3 regions of the Lysinibacillus sp. NPDC056185 genome follow, and region 1 is predicted to be linked to each of the others. Evidence: predicted binding sites of a transcription regulator. Region 1 holds the regulator's gene; each other region holds the start of a gene.
The links. Region 1 encodes LexA, which represses DNA repair genes until DNA is damaged. Its sites were predicted from a motif close to CGAACATATGTTCG; they were not measured.

Region 2: a site for LexA is predicted at 5,498-5,511, ahead of uvrB (excinuclease ABC subunit UvrB). Genes of this name have one in related genera too.
Region 3: a site for LexA is predicted at 4,734-4,747, ahead of ACMZ42_RS08380 (carbohydrate kinase). Genes of this name have one in related genera too.

Annotation. Positions count from the first base shown of each region.
Region 1 covers NZ_JBLLLQ010000004.1:28,331-35,530, forward strand. Annotated here, with positions in the region: gene ACMZ42_RS05550 (recombinase family protein) at 1-501, opposite strand, end outside; gene ACMZ42_RS05555 (LysM peptidoglycan-binding domain-containing protein) at 498-812, opposite strand; gene lexA (transcriptional repressor LexA) at 975-1,592, shown strand; gene ACMZ42_RS05565 (gamma-glutamyl-gamma-aminobutyrate hydrolase family protein) at 1,792-2,514, opposite strand; gene ACMZ42_RS05570 (prepilin peptidase) at 2,610-3,362, opposite strand; gene ACMZ42_RS05575 (potassium transporter) at 3,420-4,145, opposite strand; gene ACMZ42_RS05580 (PilN domain-containing protein) at 4,142-4,735, opposite strand; gene pilM (type IV pilus biogenesis protein PilM) at 4,735-5,706, opposite strand; gene ACMZ42_RS05590 (prepilin-type N-terminal cleavage/methylation domain-containing protein) at 5,808-6,242, opposite strand; gene ACMZ42_RS05595 (type II secretion system F family protein) at 6,342-7,200, opposite strand, start outside.
Region 2 covers NZ_JBLLLQ010000025.1:8,781-15,980, forward strand. Annotated here, with positions in the region: gene ACMZ42_RS20225 (DUF4097 family beta strand repeat-containing protein) at 1-241, opposite strand, end outside; gene uvrA (excinuclease ABC subunit UvrA) at 572-3,436, opposite strand; gene uvrB (excinuclease ABC subunit UvrB) at 3,444-5,423, opposite strand; gene ACMZ42_RS20240 (IDEAL domain-containing protein) at 6,161-6,403, opposite strand; gene ACMZ42_RS20245 (competence protein ComK) at 6,629-7,138, shown strand.
Region 3 covers NZ_JBLLLQ010000006.1:108,580-115,779, forward strand. Annotated here, with positions in the region: gene recJ (single-stranded-DNA-specific exonuclease RecJ) at 1-1,556, shown strand, start outside; gene ACMZ42_RS08365 (adenine phosphoribosyltransferase) at 1,590-2,102, shown strand; gene ACMZ42_RS08370 (MarR family winged helix-turn-helix transcriptional regulator) at 2,274-2,720, opposite strand; gene ACMZ42_RS08375 (MFS transporter) at 2,938-4,194, shown strand; gene ACMZ42_RS08380 (carbohydrate kinase) at 4,780-5,871, shown strand; gene ACMZ42_RS08385 (pseudouridine-5'-phosphate glycosidase) at 5,876-6,784, shown strand; gene ACMZ42_RS08390 (RelA/SpoT family protein) at 6,999-7,200, shown strand, end outside.

The sequences.
Region 1 (7,200 bases):
ACCATTTGGATTTCCACGATTAGATAAATTGTTTTCTGGGCGATAGCCATTTTCAACGGCACGACGCATGCCACGACGTATTTTAGCATTATGGATTCTGCGCTGGTACTCCTCCACGATTGCTAAGATTTCTAGGAGCATCGTATCCATTTCATTTAATTGTATTGGCCCCTCGTCTCGCATAGAAAAAACATCAGTTTCAGTTTTCTGCAATAAATGCAATACTGCCATTCGAGCATTCCCACGTCCTAAGCGTGTTTCATCCTGTACAAATAATGCTTCTATCTCTTTTTCTTTAATGAAATCGAGCATTTCTAGTAAACCTTCACGTTCCACATCATAACCGCTATGCTTGTCCTTAAAAACATGCTTGACTTCGTAGCCCTGTTCTTTAGCATAGCGCATCAACTCCTCTTGCTGACGCTCCAACGAGGAACTTTGTGTCTCTTTTTCTGTACTCACACGGCAATAGACAACAGCCGATTGTTGATTCATCATCATTTTTCGTTTCTCGCAATTTCAATTGAATTTATAGGATAGGATTGGTCACCCACTACTGGAATCACTAGGGATTTGCCTGCAATAATTTGTATGTTCGATAATTCATTTTCTGTTTTCACAAGCTTAATCCATTCATCCGTTTTCATTTTACCACGGTATTGATCGGCTAACGACCATAAGCTATCACCATGTGCGATTTCAATTTCTGTGTACGTTACATCGCCTGGGTCTGTTATAAAAAGGTATGCCGCAAAAAGTAGACAAGCTCCTAATAAAGTTGTAATATGTGGATTTTTCTTTAACCAGTTCATGTTTAAAACCCCTTTTCTAGAATGTTTGTTCGGAATATATGTTCTCATATTAATACGAACAAACGTTTTTGTCAAACACTTTTCGAACCTATGTTTGCTTAAGTGTTCGCATTCTGTTATACTATTAATAAGTAGAATGATTAAAAAAAGAGGTGAGCCATTATGAAAAAAGTTTCGAAAAGACAAGAGGCCATATTAGATTTCATTAAAGAAGAAGTACGAGCAAAGGGGTATCCACCTTCTGTACGTGAGATTGGTGAGGCAGTTGGACTTGCTTCAAGCTCAACAGTTCATGGGCATTTAGCTCGTTTAGAACAAAAAGGCTTGATTCGACGCGATCCAACTAAACCACGTGCTATTGAAATTTTAGAGCCAGAGGATTCTATTCAAAAGCAACATGTTATTCATGTCCCATTAGTTGGGAAGGTTACTGCAGGTTCTCCAATAACTGCTGTTGAAAATATCGATGAATATTTCCCACTACCAGATATTTATGGTACAAGTGAAGATCAATTATTTATGCTAGAAATTATGGGTGAATCAATGATTGAAGCTGGCATTTTAGACGGAGATTTAGTAATTGTTAAACAAAAAGCAACAGCTGATAATGGTGATATTGTCGTAGCAATGACTGAAGAGAATGAAGCAACCGTAAAACGTTTCTTTAAGGAAAAAAGTCATTTTCGTTTACAGCCTGAAAACTCAACAATGGAGCCAATTATCGTAGATCAAGTTTCTATTTTGGGACATGTTGTAGGTCTATACCGTCGTGTACATTAAAAGTATCTCAATTTTAAAATATAAAAAGAGGATATTATGTTCACAAATGAGCATATACCTCTTTTTCTTATGTTTTGAGTGCTATTTTATACACTAAAAAAGAACCCACTTTACAATGGATTCCTTACACCTAGCATTGTATTCATGTTCATCACGAAGGTTATCTTAGCCTTGGATAAAAAATAATGCTTATAAAGTTTTATGCCTCTACTTTAAACTTTAAACTTGCCTTTACAAATGCAGCAAATAGTTTCTTTGATACTTCATCTCCTGCAATGGCTAGCTCTTCAGGATGCCATTGTACTGCTAGACAAAATGGTAAATCAACATGCTCTACCGCTTCAATGATACCATCACTTGATTTTGCTACCACTTTCAACTTTTCTGCTACTACATTTATTGCCTGATGATGAAATGAATTCACAGCAATTTTTTCTTCCTCAATAATCGTTTTTAATAATGTATCCGGTGTTAAATTTACATAATGTGTTGCAACACCTCGCGCTGCTTGTTGCACATGCTTTATTAATTTTTTACTATGATACTCACTTTCAATATCCTGATAGACTGTGCCTCCAAACGCAACATTTAGTATTTGAAGCCCTCGACAGATTCCGAGAATCGGCATTTTCCGAATATTGGCTGCATTAATTAAAGCAAGCTCCACTGAATCTCGTTCAGGATGAACCTTCCCTAATTTCGGTGTAGGTTCTGCGTCAAAGAGGAATGGATGTATATCATAGCCACCCGAAAGTAATAATCCGTCCGTCAATGATAAAATTTGTGCTACATCCTCTTCAACGCCAAGTGGAATTATAAGTGGAACTCCCCCTGCTTCAATTATACTTTTGCTATATGCAGCATTTAATCTTGAGGACAAATCATCCTCCGCAAAAGCCGTTATTCCGATAATTGGTTTCACCCTATCCCCTCCATGATCTTTATCTTGCAATAACTGCCTGTAAAAGCCAAATTGGTGAAGACTATTAATCATTGAAGGAATCCATCACTGATTAATTACCAAAACCCAAGATACCAATTCATCAACGCATCCCCATAGAAATAGATGATAATAGCTGCAAGAGCAATAGAAGGTCCGAATGGTATAGGCGTTTTCCTTCCCTGTCCGCGTACCTTTAATACAATTATGCCAACAATCATGCCAATTACCGCCGCTACAAATAGCGTCAGAATTGTATGTATTGTCCCGAGTACGAGACCAAGTAAAAAGAATAATTTAATATCACCACCACCCATTCCACCTCTTGATAGAACAGCTATACAATATAATATGCCAAAACCTACGACAGCACCAACTATACTGTCCCACCACGGTGACAAAGGAGATATCACGCGTCCAAAAACTAGCAATGGTAAAAAGAATAATAGCACCTTATCGGGAATAAGCATATACGCAAAATCCGACACAACAATAATGACTAATAATGAAATAAATAATAGCGCTACAAAAAATTCTGCACTAAAGCCTAATTTCCAATAAGCGAAAGCAAATAATAGGCCTGTTATAAGTTCCATCAGTGGATAAATCCAAGAAATTTTTTGCCCACAGCTACGGCATTTTCCACCTAAAAATAAATAAGAAAAAACAGGCACCAAATCAAGCGCCGTCAACTGTCTCTTACAAGAAGTGCAATGCGAGGGTGGACGCACAATGGACTCCTTCAAAGGCACCCGTAAGCCAACCACATTAAAAAATGAGCCAAGAACAAGCCCAAATATTAAAACTGTAATTGTATAAGCAATTTCCATTTTATGTCCTCCTATACTAATAGACGCCCATACATTTAAGTATGCGCGCCATTTAGATTATTGTTGTCCTTCATAATAGAACGTCGTTACTTGTATGGTTGCTTTTAAGGTTGAATCAGCGTCCTCCTTGAATTTCGCTTCTTCACCCGTTAATGTGAAATCGATCGCATCAATTTTCATCACACGATCAATTTTTTCAATCTCTTTTATAAACTCAACCATTGCTTTATTATCCATTGCGACAACATCAATATCAAATGTTACTAGTTTTAATTCCGTTGGTAAGGAATCTTTAGTAAAAGTAGCAGTTGGTATTTTATCTTTCACTTCAGGAGTTTCATCATTCTTAGCAACAGCTTGTTCATCCGCTTCAGTCGCAGATTGCTCTGTATCAGCCTGTTCCTCAGAATTTGTCGAGTTGGGATCTGTAATAGTAGAATCCGCTACGAGGGAATCATAATTATTAAAGTCCATAGCTTCTACCCGTGTTCCCGTCACCACTTCTATCTCTTCAATATTTCGAATGACTTCATCAATAGCTCGAGTTTGAGGTACTTTTTTACGCAATGTTAAGTTACTTGTACTATTAGATTTGCCATTCTTTTCAAGTAAAGCAATCTGCTCCTGAATAGTAGATATTTCTTGTTGAATGGCATTATTTGAGCTTTCTTTCGCATCTACTTCTTCTAATTGAGGTGTTACTATATAGTAATATAACGCAAATAAAATGGCTGCAATGAATGCTGTTAAGATAAGAATCGTTGAATTTTTACTACTTGTCATGATTCTCTACCTCCAGCAAGAAATTTAAAATCAATTCCTAATGTAATAGTTGCCGAATAACGTGGTACGTCCTTAAACTTGTTCTTTGCACTTTTTTCCTCTTGGTTTCCAATAGCAACATCAAAATTAGAAATAGTATCAACCTGTATATCATTGAAATAGAGGCTTGCAGTTAGCTTTTCTAAATAAGATGATATAGCTGACATCGTTTCAAAATCAGCTGTAATTTCAACCTTTTTCTCACCAAATACATAGTTCCTTAAATACGTTTGCTCTGGTAATAATACTTGTGTTTCATCCATTAAAGGTGTCACAGGATAGGATACATTTTCCACAAATTGTACGGATTGCTCCAATGAGCCTTGGTTCGCATTTTGCTTACCATCTAACTCCATTTGAATTTGTTCTCGTTGCGATGAAAGCTCCACTTCCTGTGCACTTAATTTTGTAAGATCACTTTTTGCTTGGAAAAACAAGAAAATCATATATCCTACTATCATACCAATAAGAATAATAAATACTACATATATTAAAGTAGGTGTTGAATGCTTCTTCTCCAAATTCGGCAAGAGGTTAATTTCTGGTACCATCAGTTAACCTCCTTTAATGCAAGTCCAATTAAGCTTGCAAATTTCTCTGAAAATTGAGGGAAAGATTTTTGAATAACTGAATCATTTAACATAATAATTGGTGTCGAAAAATTATTTTCTAAAAACTCTTTAATGGTAGGAAGTAGTGGATTATCTCCTAAAATGATAATCTCATCTACACTTTTCTCACCTTTATGTAAGGAAAACTTAAAAAAATTCATAATACGATCGATTTCAAGCATTTGATCGGTAAGAATCATACGATACTCATCTTCGACTTCTGAATGATAAGAAAAACGATACTCTTCAATCTCTTCATGCTTCCATTCCGATAAATCTGTATCAAATGATTGGTATCGTAAAAACTCCAGTTGACCAAATGAAAAAATACTTATCGACAATTCATTGATTGACCAATCCGCTATTAAATAAGTTCGATTGTCCTTTATTAACTGCAAATACTCTAACAGACGAATATTACACAATGCTCGAATATCAGCTGCTTGTGGTTCTAATGTAGCATCGAGTAAAAGTCCAATCATTTTAGAAACTTCTTCTGAAGGTGCTGCAAATAGCATGGCCTGTCCATCACTAGGATTTGGGTCATACACATCAATAAGAGGCTCTTGAAATGGAAGATGAATGGAATGACCAAGTTCCATCTCTACATAACCTTTTAATTCATTCCACTCTATATCATCAGGATGCTCAAAGCTCTTTAACAAAACGGAAGTATCCGGTACAAAAATACGCGCATTTTGCTTTTTACCAGCCCATTTTGCCACATCATTTTTCATTACATCAAACAATTCCATTTCATCATGAATAACAGATCCTTCAACAATTCCCTGTGCTAACGGCATTTCATAGCCTTTCCATTGCGACGGATCAGCACCTTTTGCCACAATCGCACGCAATATATAATCTTTTATTTCAATCGACACATGCGATTTTTTCTTTTTTGTAAACATATGAAAAGATGCCTCCTTTTGAACTTAAGCTCTAATAATTAACCATCCATTTCCCAACCAGAAGCGTAAATTAAACTGCGCTTCTGAGTAGGTTGGGAGGGTTACTTACCCTCTAGTTTTTCTTTCAATTTTTCCTCTGTTTTTTCAGTATCTTTTATTTGATATTTAGTTCCCTTAATTTTATCGAATTTATTGAATGATGCTAATTTCCATTCTTTTCCATCATAAGTGACTGAATATGCTACACTAGCTCCTCCAGTAACTCCATCTACATAATCTGCTATTTTTGTTTGATCACAAGGGTTAGTTGCAGTACCATCACAAACGCCATCCATTTTAGCAATTTTTGCTCCTGAGATAATATTTAATCCCTCTGAAATTATTGCTTTGTCTCGAGAATTATTAATAATATTCCCAATCGCAGGAATTGCTATAGCTGCAATTATTGCTAGGATAACAATTACAGCTAATAACTCGATAAGCGTTAAACCTTTTTGATTTTTTAATAATTTTTTGTTTAAGATTTTTTTGAACATCACTGTTCCTCCTTATAAATTGTTATGATTAGTCCGAAAACATGTACACCTATTACTACTGCAGTCTTTTCTATACCACCCCCTTTAAAGTTAGTACGCTTACATATTTTCGTATAATGCGAACATTGGTAGGAAAATTGCTGCGACAATTACACCAACAACCGCTGCTAAAACTAGTATCATCAATGGTTCAATGAGCGATTTTAATGTATCAACGGAACGATCTACCTCATCCTCATAGAAATCGGCGATCTTCTCGAGCATATAATCAAGAGAACCTGTTTTTTCCCCGATAGATGTCATTTGGGTTACTAACGGAGGAAATAGCCAACTTTTTTCTAATGGCTCAGATAAGGTACCGCCTTTTTCTAGGTTATCTCTTGCCTCCAGTACAACTTTCCCTACAACTGGATTCCCTACAACCTTTTCGACAATTGTAAGTGCCTGTAGAATTGGCACTGAACTACTGAACAAAGAAGATAAGGTTCTAGTCATACGAGCAATTACATTTTTTTGCATTAAAATACCAAATACAGGCATTCTTAATAATACATAATTTACATTGTAATGAAATTGCTTATTATTTTTATAGAAAAATCTAAATAGAAGAATGGATAATAAGAGAATCCCAATTGCAAAATACCAGTATGCTATTAACCAATCCGAAATACTGACAACAATGACAGTTAAGATCGGCATTTCTATGTCCATTTCATTAAAAGTAGCCATAAATGTCGGAACGATAAATACCATTAGAAACATACCTACTGCGATTGTCAGCACCGATAAAATAGCCGGATATGCCAATGCTGATTGTACTTTCTTCTTAATTTTAAATTGTTTTTCCAGTGTCCCTGCTAAACGCTCTAAAGTCTCATCGATATTCCCTGTTGCCTCACCTGAACGCATCATATTAACAAACATTACAGGAAAAACCTTTGGATGTTTGGCCGCTGCG
Region 2 (7,200 bases), on a different contig from region 1:
CTTCTTGGAAATTTTTAGAGAAATCTTCATCTTTTTGCGATTGTTGATCGTTTTGACTGTCATCTTTAAATACTGGCTCTTTTTCTGTTGAGGAATACTGGTCCTCATTCACCACATCATTCATAACATTTTGAGTGGACTTGCTAGGTTGCTCTAATGCTTCTAATAATGTAATCGCCTCTTGCGCTGAAATTGTTCCTTTTTCCACAAGTTCTAAAATTCGTTGACGTTCATTTTGCATAATAAAAATAGCCTCCCTCAGTTCGTTATATTATTTATACGATTCATTTTGTGAAAAGTTTCACCATAAATGAAAATAATGGGTATATATCTTTTTTAGGCTCTTTACCAATAGTGTGGGGTTGATTTCCGTTCCGGTCATCCAACCTCCACTACTATCAACTTATCCACATGACATACGTTTTAACATAATGTCACCCAACTTTTGAAGTTTATCGACTAACTTTCACGTTTTATCACCCAACTTCCGTTTTTTATCGACATCAGCATGCCAAGCGCACGTAAAAAAAGTTCGCAAATCCCCATTAAGGAGTTTGCGAACTTTTTATAGTTATTGAGAAGCCTTTGTTAAAACAGCTTCCATACGCATACGATCTCTTGTTAATATCGGTTTTAAATATTTCCCAGTATAAGAGCCACTTACTTCAGCGACTTCTTCCGGTGTCCCTGTCGCCACAATAGTACCACCTTTGTCTCCGCCTTCAGGCCCTAAATCGATAATGTAGTCTGCTGTTTTGATGACATCTAAATTATGTTCGATGACTAGCACAGAATCGCCATTTTCTACAAGACGCTGTAAAACAACGAGTAAACGTGCAATATCATGCGCATGTAAGCCAGTTGTCGGCTCATCTAAAATATAGAATGATTTACCTGTTGAACGACGGTGTAATTCAGAGGCTAATTTTACACGCTGTGCCTCACCACCGGATAGAGTTGTAGCAGGTTGTCCTAATTTCATATAGCCTAATCCTACATCCACGATCGTTTGTAGCTTACGTTGGATTTTCGGAATATTTTCGAAGAATACGACTGCATTTTCAATCGTCATATCTAAAATATCTGCAATGCTCTTATCTTTATATTTCACTTCAAGCGTTTCACGGTTATAACGCTTTCCATGGCAGACTTCACACGGCACGTAAACATCTGGTAGGAAATGCATTTCAATTTTTATTATACCGTCACCACGACAAGCCTCACAGCGGCCTCCCTTAACGTTGAAGCTAAAGCGACCTTTTTTATAGCCACGTACCTTTGCTTCATTTGTTGTTGCAAAAACATCTCGAATATCATCGAAAACGCCTGTATACGTAGCAGGGTTAGAGCGAGGTGTACGACCGATTGGTGATTGGTCAATATCAATAACCTTTTCGAGCTCTTCCATCCCCGTTACTTCTTTATGTTCTCCTGGCTTCACTTTCGAACGATTAAGCTTTTGAGCCAATGATTTATATAAAATTTCATTAATAAGCGTCGATTTACCTGAACCAGAAACCCCTGTTACGGCAACAAATAAGCCAAGTGGTATATCAACTTTCACGTTTCGAAGATTATTTTCCTTGGCACCTTTAATCGATAATTTGCGTCCATCCGGTTTGCGTCGCTCAATTGGCAATGGAATAAACTTCTTGCCACTTAAATATTGCCCCGTCAATGACTTTTCATTTTCCATTACTTCCTGCGGTGTTCCTGCCGCTACAATTTGACCGCCATGCACACCTGCACCAGGACCAACATCAATGAGGTAATCAGCCGCCAGCATTGTATCTTCATCGTGTTCGACAACAATTAGCGTATTGCCTATATCACGCATATTTTGCAGTGTACTAATAAGACGGTCATTATCACGTTGATGCAAGCCGATTGATGGCTCGTCTAAAATATAGAGAACGCCCGTTAAACGCGAGCCGATTTGTGTCGCAAGGCGAATTCGTTGAGCTTCTCCCCCTGAAAGCGTCCCTGCTGCTCGACTTAGCGTTAAATAATCTAACCCTACATTGACAAGGAAGCCCAGTCGTTCTTCAATTTCACGTAAAACAAGTCGAGCAATTTTCATATCCTTTTCTGATAAATCCAGTTCTTTGAAAAATGTATCAGCTTCCTGAATTGAATACTGTGTAACTTCACCAATATGTTTATCTGCTAGTTTTATTGCTAATGTTTCAGGCTTTAAACGATAGCCTTTACAAGATGGACATGCTTGCTGCGCCATATATTTTTCCATTTGTTCACGCACATAATCAGACGTTGTCTCCTTAAAACGTCGTTCAACATTACGGACAACACCTTCGAATTCAATCATTTGATCTCGCACATTGCCAAACTCATTTTCATAATGGAAATGGATTTTCTCTTTACCAGAACCATATAAAATTTTATCCATTTTTTCTTTCGGAAGATCCTTTACTGGGACGTCCATTGGGATATCATAATGATCGCATACAGCCTTTAATAATTGTGGGTAATATTGAGAGCTTGTTGGTTCCCATGGTGCTATAGCATGCTCTAATAAACTACGATCCCAATCTGGCACTACTAAATCAAGATCTACCTCTTGTGTCGAGCCTAAGCCATCACAGCTCGGACAAGCTCCAAACGGACTATTAAATGAAAACATGCGAGGCTCTAGCTCACCTATTGAAAATCCACATAATGGACAAGCATGATGCTCACTAAATAATAATTCCTCATGCTCCATCACATCAACAAGTACGCGCCCGTCTGCCAAACGTAATGCTGTCTCTAAGGAATCACTAAGACGTGCTGCGACACCTTCCTTCATCACAACACGATCGATGACTACTTCGATTGAATGCTTTTTGTTTTTATCAAGTTCAATCGCATCATCTAAATCTCGTAGATCACCGTCAATACGTACCCGAACAAAGCCTTGCTTTTTTAAATCTTCCAGTAGCTTTACGTGCGTTCCTTTACGCCCTGATACCATCGGAGCAAGCAACTGCATTTTCGTTCTTTCTGGAAAAGTTAATAAACGATCGACCATTTGCTCAATCGTTTGGGACGTAATTTCAATACCATGATTCGGACAAATAGGCTTCCCGATGCGCGCAAATAGCAAACGTAAATAATCATAGATTTCCGTTACTGTCCCAACTGTAGAACGTGGGTTACGGCTCGTCGTTTTTTGATCGATTGAAATAGCAGGAGATAATCCCTCTATTGCATCAACATCTGGTTTATCCATTTGACCAAGGAATTGACGGGCATAGGCTGAAAGGGATTCTACATAACGACGTTGCCCCTCGGCATAAATCGTATCGAAAGCTAATGATGATTTCCCTGAGCCTGATAAACCTGTTAGCACGACTAGTTGATCACGTGGAATTGTGACATTAATATTTTTTAAATTATGTGCTCGTGCGCCCTGCACGACTATTTCAGTATTTTTCACAAGCCATTCACCCTTCTAACTTCAATTCAAATATTGTATCGCGCAACTCAGCAGCACGTTCGAAATCGAGTGCTTTTGCCGCTTCCTTCATTTCTACTTCTAAAGTGGCAAGTAACTGATCTCTTTCCGCCTTCGTCAGCTTCTTACCTTTTGTAGCCTTCGTTACATAGGATTCTTCTTCCTCAGCTACCTGTGTCGCACGAATAACATCAGGAATTTTCTTAACGATCGTTTTCGGTGTTATGCCATGCTCTTCGTTATACGCCATTTGCAGTGTTCGACGACGCTTCGTTTCCTCAATCGCCTTTTTCATCGAATCCGTCATATTATCTGCGTACATAATGACATGACCATTGGCATTACGCGCGGCACGTCCAATCGTTTGAATTAATGAACGCTCTGAACGTAAAAATCCTTCCTTATCAGCATCTAAAATCGCCACAAGGGAAACCTCAGGAATATCTAGCCCTTCTCGCAATAAGTTAATGCCGATTAAAACATCGTAAGTACCTTTTCGCAGCTCGCGAATAATTTCAATTCGCTCTAGCGTCTTAATCTCTGAATGCAAGTACTCCACCTTTAAGCCCATTTCTTTCAAATAAGCTGATAAATCCTCTGACATTTTTTTCGTCAATGTCGTCACGAGCACTCGTTCATTACGAGCAATACGACCTTGAATCTCATCGATTAAATCATCAATTTGCCCTTCAATAGGACGTACCTCAATTTGTGGATCAAGCAACCCAGTTGGACGAATAATTTGCTGCACCATTTCCGGAGTATGCTCAAGCTCATACGGGCCAGGTGTTGCCGATACATAAATAGCTTGATGTATATGTTTCTCATATTCTTCAAAACGTAAAGGTCGGTTATCTAGTGCTGATGGCAAACGGAAACCATGCTCAACTAGCACACCTTTACGTGCTTGGTCACCGTTATACATCCCTCGAACTTGTGGCAAAGTAACGTGACTTTCATCGACAACAAGTAAAAAATCATCAGGGAAATAATCAAGTAGCGTATATGGAGTTGCCCCCGCTTCACGCAATGTTAAATGACGCGAGTAGTTTTCGATACCTGAGCAAAAGCCCATTTCACCCATCATTTCTAAATCATAACGAGTACGTTGCTCTAAACGCTGTGCCTCCAATAATCTATCCTCTGCACGTAAATGAGCTAGACGCTCCTCCAACTCTTTTTCAATATTTTCAATGGCTTTTCGCATTTTTTCTTCTCGCGTAACGAAGTGGGATGCTGGGAAAATAGCTACATGATCACGATCCGCTAATATTTCACCAGTTAACGCATCCACCTCGCGAATTCGATCGATCTCGTCCCCAAAAAATTCCACGCGGATACATTGTTCGTCTCGGGATGCAGGGAATATTTCCACTACATCGCCACGTACCCGAAACGTACCACGTGTAAAACTCACATCATTACGCTCATACTGTACATCGACCAATTTTCGAAGCAACTGATTACGTTCAATTTCCATTCCAGTCCGTACCGATACGACCATTTCACGATATTCTTCTGGAGAACCTAGACCATAAATACAGGACACGGATGCAATAATAATGACATCATCACGCTCGAATAATGAAGATGTTGCAGAGTGACGCAACTTATCAATTTCATCATTAATGCTTGAATCCTTCTCGATATAAGTATCCGTCTGCGGTACATAGGCCTCTGGCTGAAAGTAATCATAGTAGCTGACAAAGTATTCAACTGCATTATTAGGGAAGAACTCTTTAAATTCACTATATAATTGACCCGCTAATGTTTTATTGTGTGCCATAATAAGCGTCGGTTTTTTTACCTGTTTAATGACATTAGAAATCGTAAACGTTTTTCCTGTTCCTGTTGCACCGAGCAACGTTTGATGACGTTTACCTGCACGGACACCCTCCACTAATTCCGCAATTGCCTGTGGCTGATCTCCATTAGGCGTATATGGCGCTTGTAAATCAAATGTTTGCACACATGTCCCCGTCCTTTCCTACCAATTTGATACATATATTTTAGCATAGCATTATTAAAATTTCGAACATTTAACGAACGAATGTTTGTAAAAATTTTTCCGTATGCTATATTTAAGGTGATCGTGATAGAACGTATGTACTAATTACAACCTATCTATAAATAGATTACCCTTTCCAAATGTTAGCTAATCGAGATGGGTAAATGTAAATGCCCTAACTTAGAGGGATCTCGGTTGCCAGTAAATCTGATCAGCTGGAATGAATATCCGCTCGGGTTGCAGGTAGATCTGATTAGATGGAACGGATATCTGCTCGGGTTGACGGTAGATCTGATCAGATGGAACGTTTAGCTGCTCGGGTTGACGGTAAATCTGATCAGCTGGAATGAATATCTGCTCGGGTTGACGGTAAATCTGATCAGATGGAACGTTTAGCTGCTCGGGTTGATGGTAGATCTGATCAGATGGAACATTTAGCTTACTCGGGTTGACGGTAGATCTGATCAGATGGAACGTTTAGCTTACTCGGGTTGACGGTAGATCTGATCAGATGGAACGTTTAGCTTACTCGGGTTGACGGTAGATCTGATCAGATGGAACGGATATCTGCTCGGGTTGACGGTAGATCTGATCAGATGGAATGAATATCTGCTCGGGTTGCCAGTAAATCAGATCAGCTAGAACAAAAATAGCAAAAAAATCCCGCTCTCCAATAAGCGGAGAGCGGGCTCGTCATATTATTCACTTGCATCTTGGTGTAAAATTACTAGTTCGGCTGCGTATAGATGAAATGCCTTTTCATCTTTTTCATCGAGTGCTCTATCTATCAGAACCATGAGCTGCTCTTCACGATGCATACGCTGGATATGATTTAAAAATAAATCTAAATAAATCTCGTTTAATAATTTCTCTGCCTCATCAACTTTCTTAGACTGACCAACGGCTTTCAGAAAATCTGTATACGAATAATATTTATCCAACGATCTCACCTCGATCCTTTTCTAAATTATAAGAAAATTGAAATTAAAATGCAATGCTTAAGAACTGAAAATCACTTCGATTTACTATTAATCTCGTGCAATTTCAAGCAATTTCTCTATACAATCGCTTGATATATCAACGGTTTTCTCTTTTTATCTATATTTTCAGAATTTAAATTTGTGTTCTACACTTCAGTAACAAATAGAAAAAGGAGGTTTACATAGATGTCATCAAACTACATCAATGGATATTTAATGTCTTTCAACACCTATTTACTTCAGCCAATGCAGTATGACTCTAAAATTTTCACAAGGGTAATTGATAAGCATAATGAGCTGATCGCCACACGGAAACCAATGCATATATTACGAAAATCTTGTATCTCACTAGGAACAACCTATGAAGCAGCAAGACATTCCGCCAAACGCTTTTTCGGCAATCAACATAAGCTTCCAATCGTTGTTGCTTATGATTATGGTTATCCTTGTATTTTCCTACCAACGTATTCTCCTAACTCTATCCACAATATTTGGATTGGACTTCACGCCATTTCGAATATTGTACCGAGTAAAATGGGTTGTATCGTTACACTGAAAAATGATAAACAGATTGAGCTACCTATTCAATATGCTTCGATTAGCAAGCAATTTGTCAATGCATCGATGCTTTATAAACATTACATGAATGAACGTAAGGAGATTAGCCAAGACACTCCGTATCATCCACCTTTTTAATTTGAATGGTCTATCAAACTAAAAAACCCCTCAAAAGCACAGTTTCATTGTGCCTTTGAGGG
Region 3 (7,200 bases), on a different contig from region 1:
GGGTACAAGCAATGTGTGAAGTAGCCAGTGCAGAGCAAGCTAAAATTAGCGAAGAAACAATCGGTTTTTACTTTGGACCGCGCTTAAATGCTGTTGGTCGTCTAGGAGAAGCGGCGCCAGGTGTAGAGCTATTAATGGCTGAGGATAATGCTAAGGCAATAGCAATAGCGAAACAGCTTAATACGTGTAATAGTGAGCGCAAAGATATCGTAAAAAGTATTACAGATGAGGCCATTGCTCTCATTGAATCAGATAAAAAGGTTGGGGAGTCACTCGTTTTAGTTATTGCTGGAGAAGGCTGGAATGCTGGAGTAGTAGGAATTGTCGCATCTCGTCTTGTCGAGCTTTATTATCGTCCAACAATTGTACTTTCACTAGACCATGAAAAAGGAACAGCTAAAGGTTCAGCCCGTAGTATAGAAGGGTTCCATTTATATAATGAATTAGCGAAAAATAGAGACATATTACCTCATTTTGGTGGGCACCCTATGGCAGCGGGGATGACATTATCTATTGAGCATGTGGATGAATTAAGATCACGCTTAGATGCTCAAGCGAGAGCATGTTTATCAGAAGAGCAATTGACACCTGTACTCAATATTGATATACCACTAAAAATGGATGAAATTTCAGCAGATGCCATTGAAGAGATTTCAACGCTTGGTCCATATGGTACTGATTTTCCGAAGCCTGTTTATGTGCTCGAAGATGTGGAGATATCCTCCATGCGAAAAATTGGAGCAGCGGAAAATCATATAAAAATAGAATTGACGGATGGCTATGAAAAATTAGATAGTGTTGGATTTAATAAAGGACATCTACACGACGAATTAACATATGGAATTAAAGTTTCATTTACAGGGGATTTACAAATTAACGAATGGCAAGGACGTAAAAAAGCACAATTTATGATAGAAGATGTCCAAACGACTGAATGGCAATTATTTGATATTCGTGGTATTCGCCAAACATCCCGCTGGTTAAATACGGTCCCAAAAGAGGAGGCAACATTTATCGCCTTCCGTTCAGAGACGATTACCTATTACCAGTCGCTAATTGGTGTACCAATCCTAGCAGTAGATCCTACGCTTTCAAATGTAGAGCAAAGCAATTATATCGTCCTACTGGATTTGCCACAAAATGTTCAAATGTTAGAAAATGTCTTACGGAAAACAGCTCCTTCCCGTATATATGCACATTTTTACATGCCTGATTCTCAGTACTTCAATGGATTGCCTACACGTGAGCAATTCTCCTGGTATTATAAGTTTTTGAAAAATCGCCCTGCCTTTCCATTAAATATGCATTTGGCTGAATTAGCTAAACATACAGGTTGGCCGTTAGATGCATTAAAATTTATGACACAGGTGTTTTTTGAACTTGATTTTGTTAAAATGGAGAGTGGACTGACGACTGTCAACGTGAATGCACCAAAACAGGCACTTACAGAGGCACCGTCTTACAAACAGCGTTCAGAACAGATTGAAATGGAGCAGAAGCTAGTATATGCCCCTTATATAGAATTAAAACAATGGTTTGATGAACGATTACATTAATATACGAATAAGTTTCGTAGGAGGAGCAATAACATGGATTTAAAGCAATACGTAACAACGGTTGAAAACTGGCCGAAAGAGGGCATTAGCTTCAAAGATATTACAACAATTATGGATAACGGTGCTGCATACAAATATGCAACAGACCAAATTGTAAGTTACGCAAAAGAATTAGGTGCTGAAATTGTGGTAGGTCCTGAGGCTCGTGGCTTCATTATCGGATGTCCAGTTGCTTATGCGCTTGAAATAGGTTTTGCGCCTGTTCGTAAGCCAGGAAAATTACCACGTGAAGTGATCAGTGCTGACTACGGTCTTGAATACGGTATAGATACACTAACAATGCATAAAGATGCGATTAAACCAGGTCAAAAAGTATTAATCTGTGATGACTTACTTGCGACTGGTGGTACAGTTGAAGCGACAGTGCGTTTAGTTGAACAACTAGGTGGTCAAGTTGTTGGCTGTGCCTTCCTAATCGAGTTAAAAGAGCTGAATGGTCGTGCAAAAATTGGCGACTTAAACATAAAAACACTTATTGAATATTAATGTTTTAGTTGATTAGAGTGAAGGCTGGACGCCCCCAGGAAAGCGCCCAGCCGGAACGGAAATCAACCCCTCGTTTTGCCGAAGAGCTATACTTAATTGACATAATCAACATGCAGAATCCATTTTGATCAATCATTTTCAAAATGGATTCTTTTGTTTAGGTTCGTTTATTTATTCTTCATCATAAGATTGAATTATTTTTTGAATAGTTTTCAATGTTTCATAAAAGTCCTCGTACTTCTCTATGCCGATATCATTGATAATTCTTTCTTGGATATCTTGCCAAATTGGAGCAGCCTCGTTTAATTTTTCAACCCCTTTATCAGTTAGTGTAATGACCTTTGCTCGAGCATCTTGCGGATCTCTTGTTAAATCTACATAGCCATTTTGCTTTAACAAGTTAATATTACGTGTAATGGTTGTTTGATCGAGTAGCAAAATTTCACCTAGTCGACTTATGGAAACTGATTGTTGATGATCGATATTTGCTAGCATTGAGTATTGAGTAACTTTTAAGCCAGTGGGCTGTAGTAATTTATCATACAATTGTGTCACGACTCGTGTTTTTTTTCGAAGGTTTGCACATACACATATTTGTGTGTAATCTATATTATTCATTGCTCCGTACCCCTTTTCGAGTTGGTTCAATATAATAGTAGCCCTATTGATTTATTTTGTTAAGTTGGAAAATGTTTCTTGACAGTAATAAAAGTGATTACTAAGATTATATATGTATATACATGTTTCCGAAAGGCATTTACTCCAGTAATATATGCATATACATGTATTGAGCTGCAATCTTTTAAAAATTTTTTTAAGAAATGAAGGTGTCAAGATGAAACGTATTCATTATAGCTGGTTTATTTTAGTCGTAACCTTTTTCTCAATTATTGTTGCAGGGATTACAATGTCATCATCAGGGGTATTTATAGACTCCTTTGAAAAAGAATTTAATTGGGATCGATCTTTAATTGCCTTAGCTTTTGCAGTGAGTCTATTTTTATATGGTTTTTCGGGTCCTTTTATGGCGGCATTACTAGAAATAGCGGGTTTAAAGAAAATGATGCTAGGTGCGATGGCTACATTATTCATTGGCATGATGCTTACGCTTTTCATGACTCAATCATGGCAGTTAATCGTTATATGGGGCGGTATTATTGGTTTAGGAGCAAGTCTTTTTTTAACGGTGTTAAGTCCGTATGTAGCCAATCATTGGTTTGTGAAAAGTAGAGGGTTGGCAGTTGGGATTTTAACGGCGAGTACTGCAACAGGGCAGTTAATTCTCTTACCCTTATTGGCGATTATTATTGAACATTATTCTTGGCGATGGGCGATTGGATTAATTCTCATTTTAAGTATTGTTATGTTCATCACTATTTCAATATTTATTAAAAATAAGCCACAGGATATTGGGATTCTTCCTTATGGAATGGAAGAAGATTTAGAAATGCAACAAGAGGATCATAAGAAAAATCCGATTAGTAATGCTTTTAATGGTTTATTTGAGGCAATAAAGAAGAAAGAATTTTGGTTATTAGCGGGAAGTTTTTTTATTTGTGGACTTTCAACTAGTGGATTAGTGGGTACTCATTTTGTTTCATACTGTATTAGCTTTGGTGTCCCTTTCGTAACCGCTGCATCCTTTCTTTCTTTTATGGGAGTGTTTAATCTTGTAGGCACTACTTTATCAGGGTGGCTGTCTGATCGTTTTGATAATCGATGGTTATTGTTTTGGTATTACCTTTTAAGAGGAACGTCTCTCCTTTTACTTCCATATGCATTAATGCAAGGGTCGTTCACTTTACTGACAATCTTTACAATATTTTATGGATTAGATTGGATTGCAACAGTGCCTCCAACGATCAGTATTTCTAGACAAATTTTTGGTACAAATAAAAGTGGCATTATTTATGGGTGGATTTTCGCATCTCATCAAGCAGGAGCTGCAGTTGCTGCCTTTGGTGGAGGCCTCATCTATAAGTTTTTCAATTCATATACTTGGGCCTTTTTCCTTGCTGGGATGTTCTGTGCATTGGCAAGTTTATTTGTCATCATCGTGAAAAAACAAACACCTTATCATGCCAATACTTGATAATTAGCTACTCGCTTTGCTTAAGGTGAGACTCTTGTTGCTATCGTCGTTTCTTAAAATTTTATCAACGATTGGCATTTTACAGCAGTGAGCCGTTCCTCCGAATTTGTTGTTGCTGCGCTACGCTTTCGCACAGAAAATATTTGTTGCTGCCGCTACGTTACACTTCGCTTTCGCACAGAAAATATTTGTCCAGGTTATATTGGAATTCGCCGCTAAAAGTGTAAGTTGCGCCGCTAACCAAGCAAAGAACGCCGCAAACCCCCGAAATTGCGCCGCCTACCAAGTAAAGAACGCCGCAAAACCCCGAATTTCCGCCGCTATCGCTTTCACGCAGATGAGACCCTGAAGCGGCTCATTGGGCGCCCACAGGAAAGCGCCCAGTTGGAACGGAAATCCCCCCTCGTTATACCGAAAAGCCATACTTTATTTAACACGACACCTTAATTTCATTGAAGCAATAGTTATCACAACAAAAAGTTGAAGCCAGTATCATATCGCTTTCAACTTTTTTTATTAAAAAATTTTTTGACATCAACCAAACAAAAGTTTATAATGTAAACAAATATAATAAAAGGTGATGCTATGAATGAAAGAGAACAGGCGGTCCTTGCATTAATTCGCCAGAATCCGTTTATGTCTCAGCAAGAGATGGCAGATAAGATGAAGCTATCTCGACCAGTCCTTGCTAATTTAGTGTCGAGCTTAACGAAGCAAGGGAAAATTGTAGGTCGTGCATATATTTTGCCTGAGGAAAATGAAATTATTTGTATCGGTGGAGCCAATCTTGACCGAAAATTTCATGTAAAAGGGAATGTCCAATTCGGTACTTCCAATCCTGCTAGCTCTTCATTTAGTGTAGGTGGTGTTGGCCGAAACATTGCTGAAAATTTAGGTAGATTAAATCATCAAGTAACATTGCTGACTACTGCCGGCAAAGATGCTGATTGGCAAGTGATCCAAGAAGCTTCAGAGCCATTTATGAATTTACGTTATGTGGAGCAGCTACCTGACGCTTCGACGGGTTCCTATACTGCGGTTATGGATGAGCAGGGCGAGCTAGCACTAGCAGTAGCAAATATGGAAGTATATGATCTTTTATTGCCAAGTTTGCTAAAAAAACATGAGGCAATGCTCATGAATGCGGGCTGCTTTATTATGGACTTAAACTGTCCAAAAGAAACAGTTGCTTACATACAGCAGGTTGCGATTGCCCGTGACATTCCATTTGTCATCGTACCGGTATCTTCGCCCAAAATGAATCGATTACCGGATACGTTACAAGGGGTAACATGGTTTATTTGTAACACAGATGAAGCTGAGACGATTGTAGGTCATAAAATCGAAAACTCAGCACACTACGAAAAGGCTTTACAGCAACTTCTTACATTAGGTGCTGAACATGTAATTATTACAGCGGGTAGCAAGGGTGTGTATGCAGCTTCCACTACAACGAAGCCAAGTCATTTTACAGCTAAAGCTGTAGAAAAAATTGAAGATGTAACAGGTGCAGGAGACGCCTTTGTCAGTGCTGTAATCCACAGCTGGCTTACTGGGCAATCCTTTGCAACATGTATTGATGCAGGCTTAACGAATGCCAAAAATACGCTTGCATCCCCATATACAGTAAGACCTGAGCTATCAGTTGATTTGTTAAACAATGAAATGGAGGAATAACAACATGAAAGAATTCATCGTATTATCAGAAGAAGTAAAAGCAGGACAAGCAAAAGGCTTACCAATCGTAGCATTAGAATCAACAATTATTTCACACGGAATGCCATATCCACAAAATGTTCAAACAGCACGTGAAGTGGAACAAATTGTTCGTGATAATGGTGCAGTACCAGCAACTATTGCATTAATCGATGGTAAAATTAAAATTGGTTTATCAGATGAAGAACTTGAAATGTTCGGTAATGCTCAAGGCGTAGCAAAAGCATCTCGTCGCGACTTAGGCTATCTTTTAGCATCAAAAAAATTAGGAGCTACAACTGTAGCTGCAACAATGATTTGTGCGGAGCTAGCTGGTATTGAAATTTTTGTAACTGGCGGTATTGGTGGCGTACACCGTGGTGCTGAAACAACAATGGATATTTCAGCAGATTTAGAAGAATTAGCACAAACAAATGTTGCTGTAATTTGTGCGGGTGCTAAATCAATTTTAGATATTGGTTTAACTTTAGAATATCTTGAAACAAAAGGTGTACCAGTTGTTGGATATGGTACAGATGAGCTACCAGCATTCTACACACGTCAAAGCGGTTTTGATGTCAACTTCAAGATTGATACACCAGAGGAAGTGGCAGAAATGCTACGTGCAAAATGGCAATTAGGCTTAAAAGGTGGAGCTGTCATTGCTAACCCAATTCCAGAGTCTGAAGCACTTGAGCATTCATTCATTACAGGAATCATTGAAAAAGCTTTAGTAGAAGCAGAAGAAAACGGTATTCAAGGTAAAAACGTGACACCATTCTTACTTGGAAAAGTGAAAGAATTAACAGAAGGTAAAAGCCTGGATGCCAATATTGCATTAGTAAAAAATAATGCAGTAGTTGGGTCAAAAATTGCTGTAGCGTTTAATAAATAAGTAACAACTATGATACGATAAGAGAGACTCTTTGCGAAATATTGCATTCGCAAAGGGTCTTTTTATTCATTTAGGAGAATATTTTTCCATTTTTCACATTGTTCACGAGAATAACTAAACAAAATGACACAGTTACTTTACAATAGCCCATAAAATTTTATACAATTAAGTTTATATCTAATCTGAAAAATTTGACGAGCAAGGTGGACATGTTATGGCGAAAGAGCAAATTTTGACTCCCGAGGACGTTTTTGAGTTAGTCAAATCCTACATGAATGATGAAAATGTCGCATTCGTGAAAAAAGCATATGAATTAGCAAGGGATGCCCATATTGAGCAATTCCGAAGCTCAGGTGAACCGTATATTATTCACCCTGTGCAAGTAGCTGGAATTTTAGCTGAATTACAAATGGATC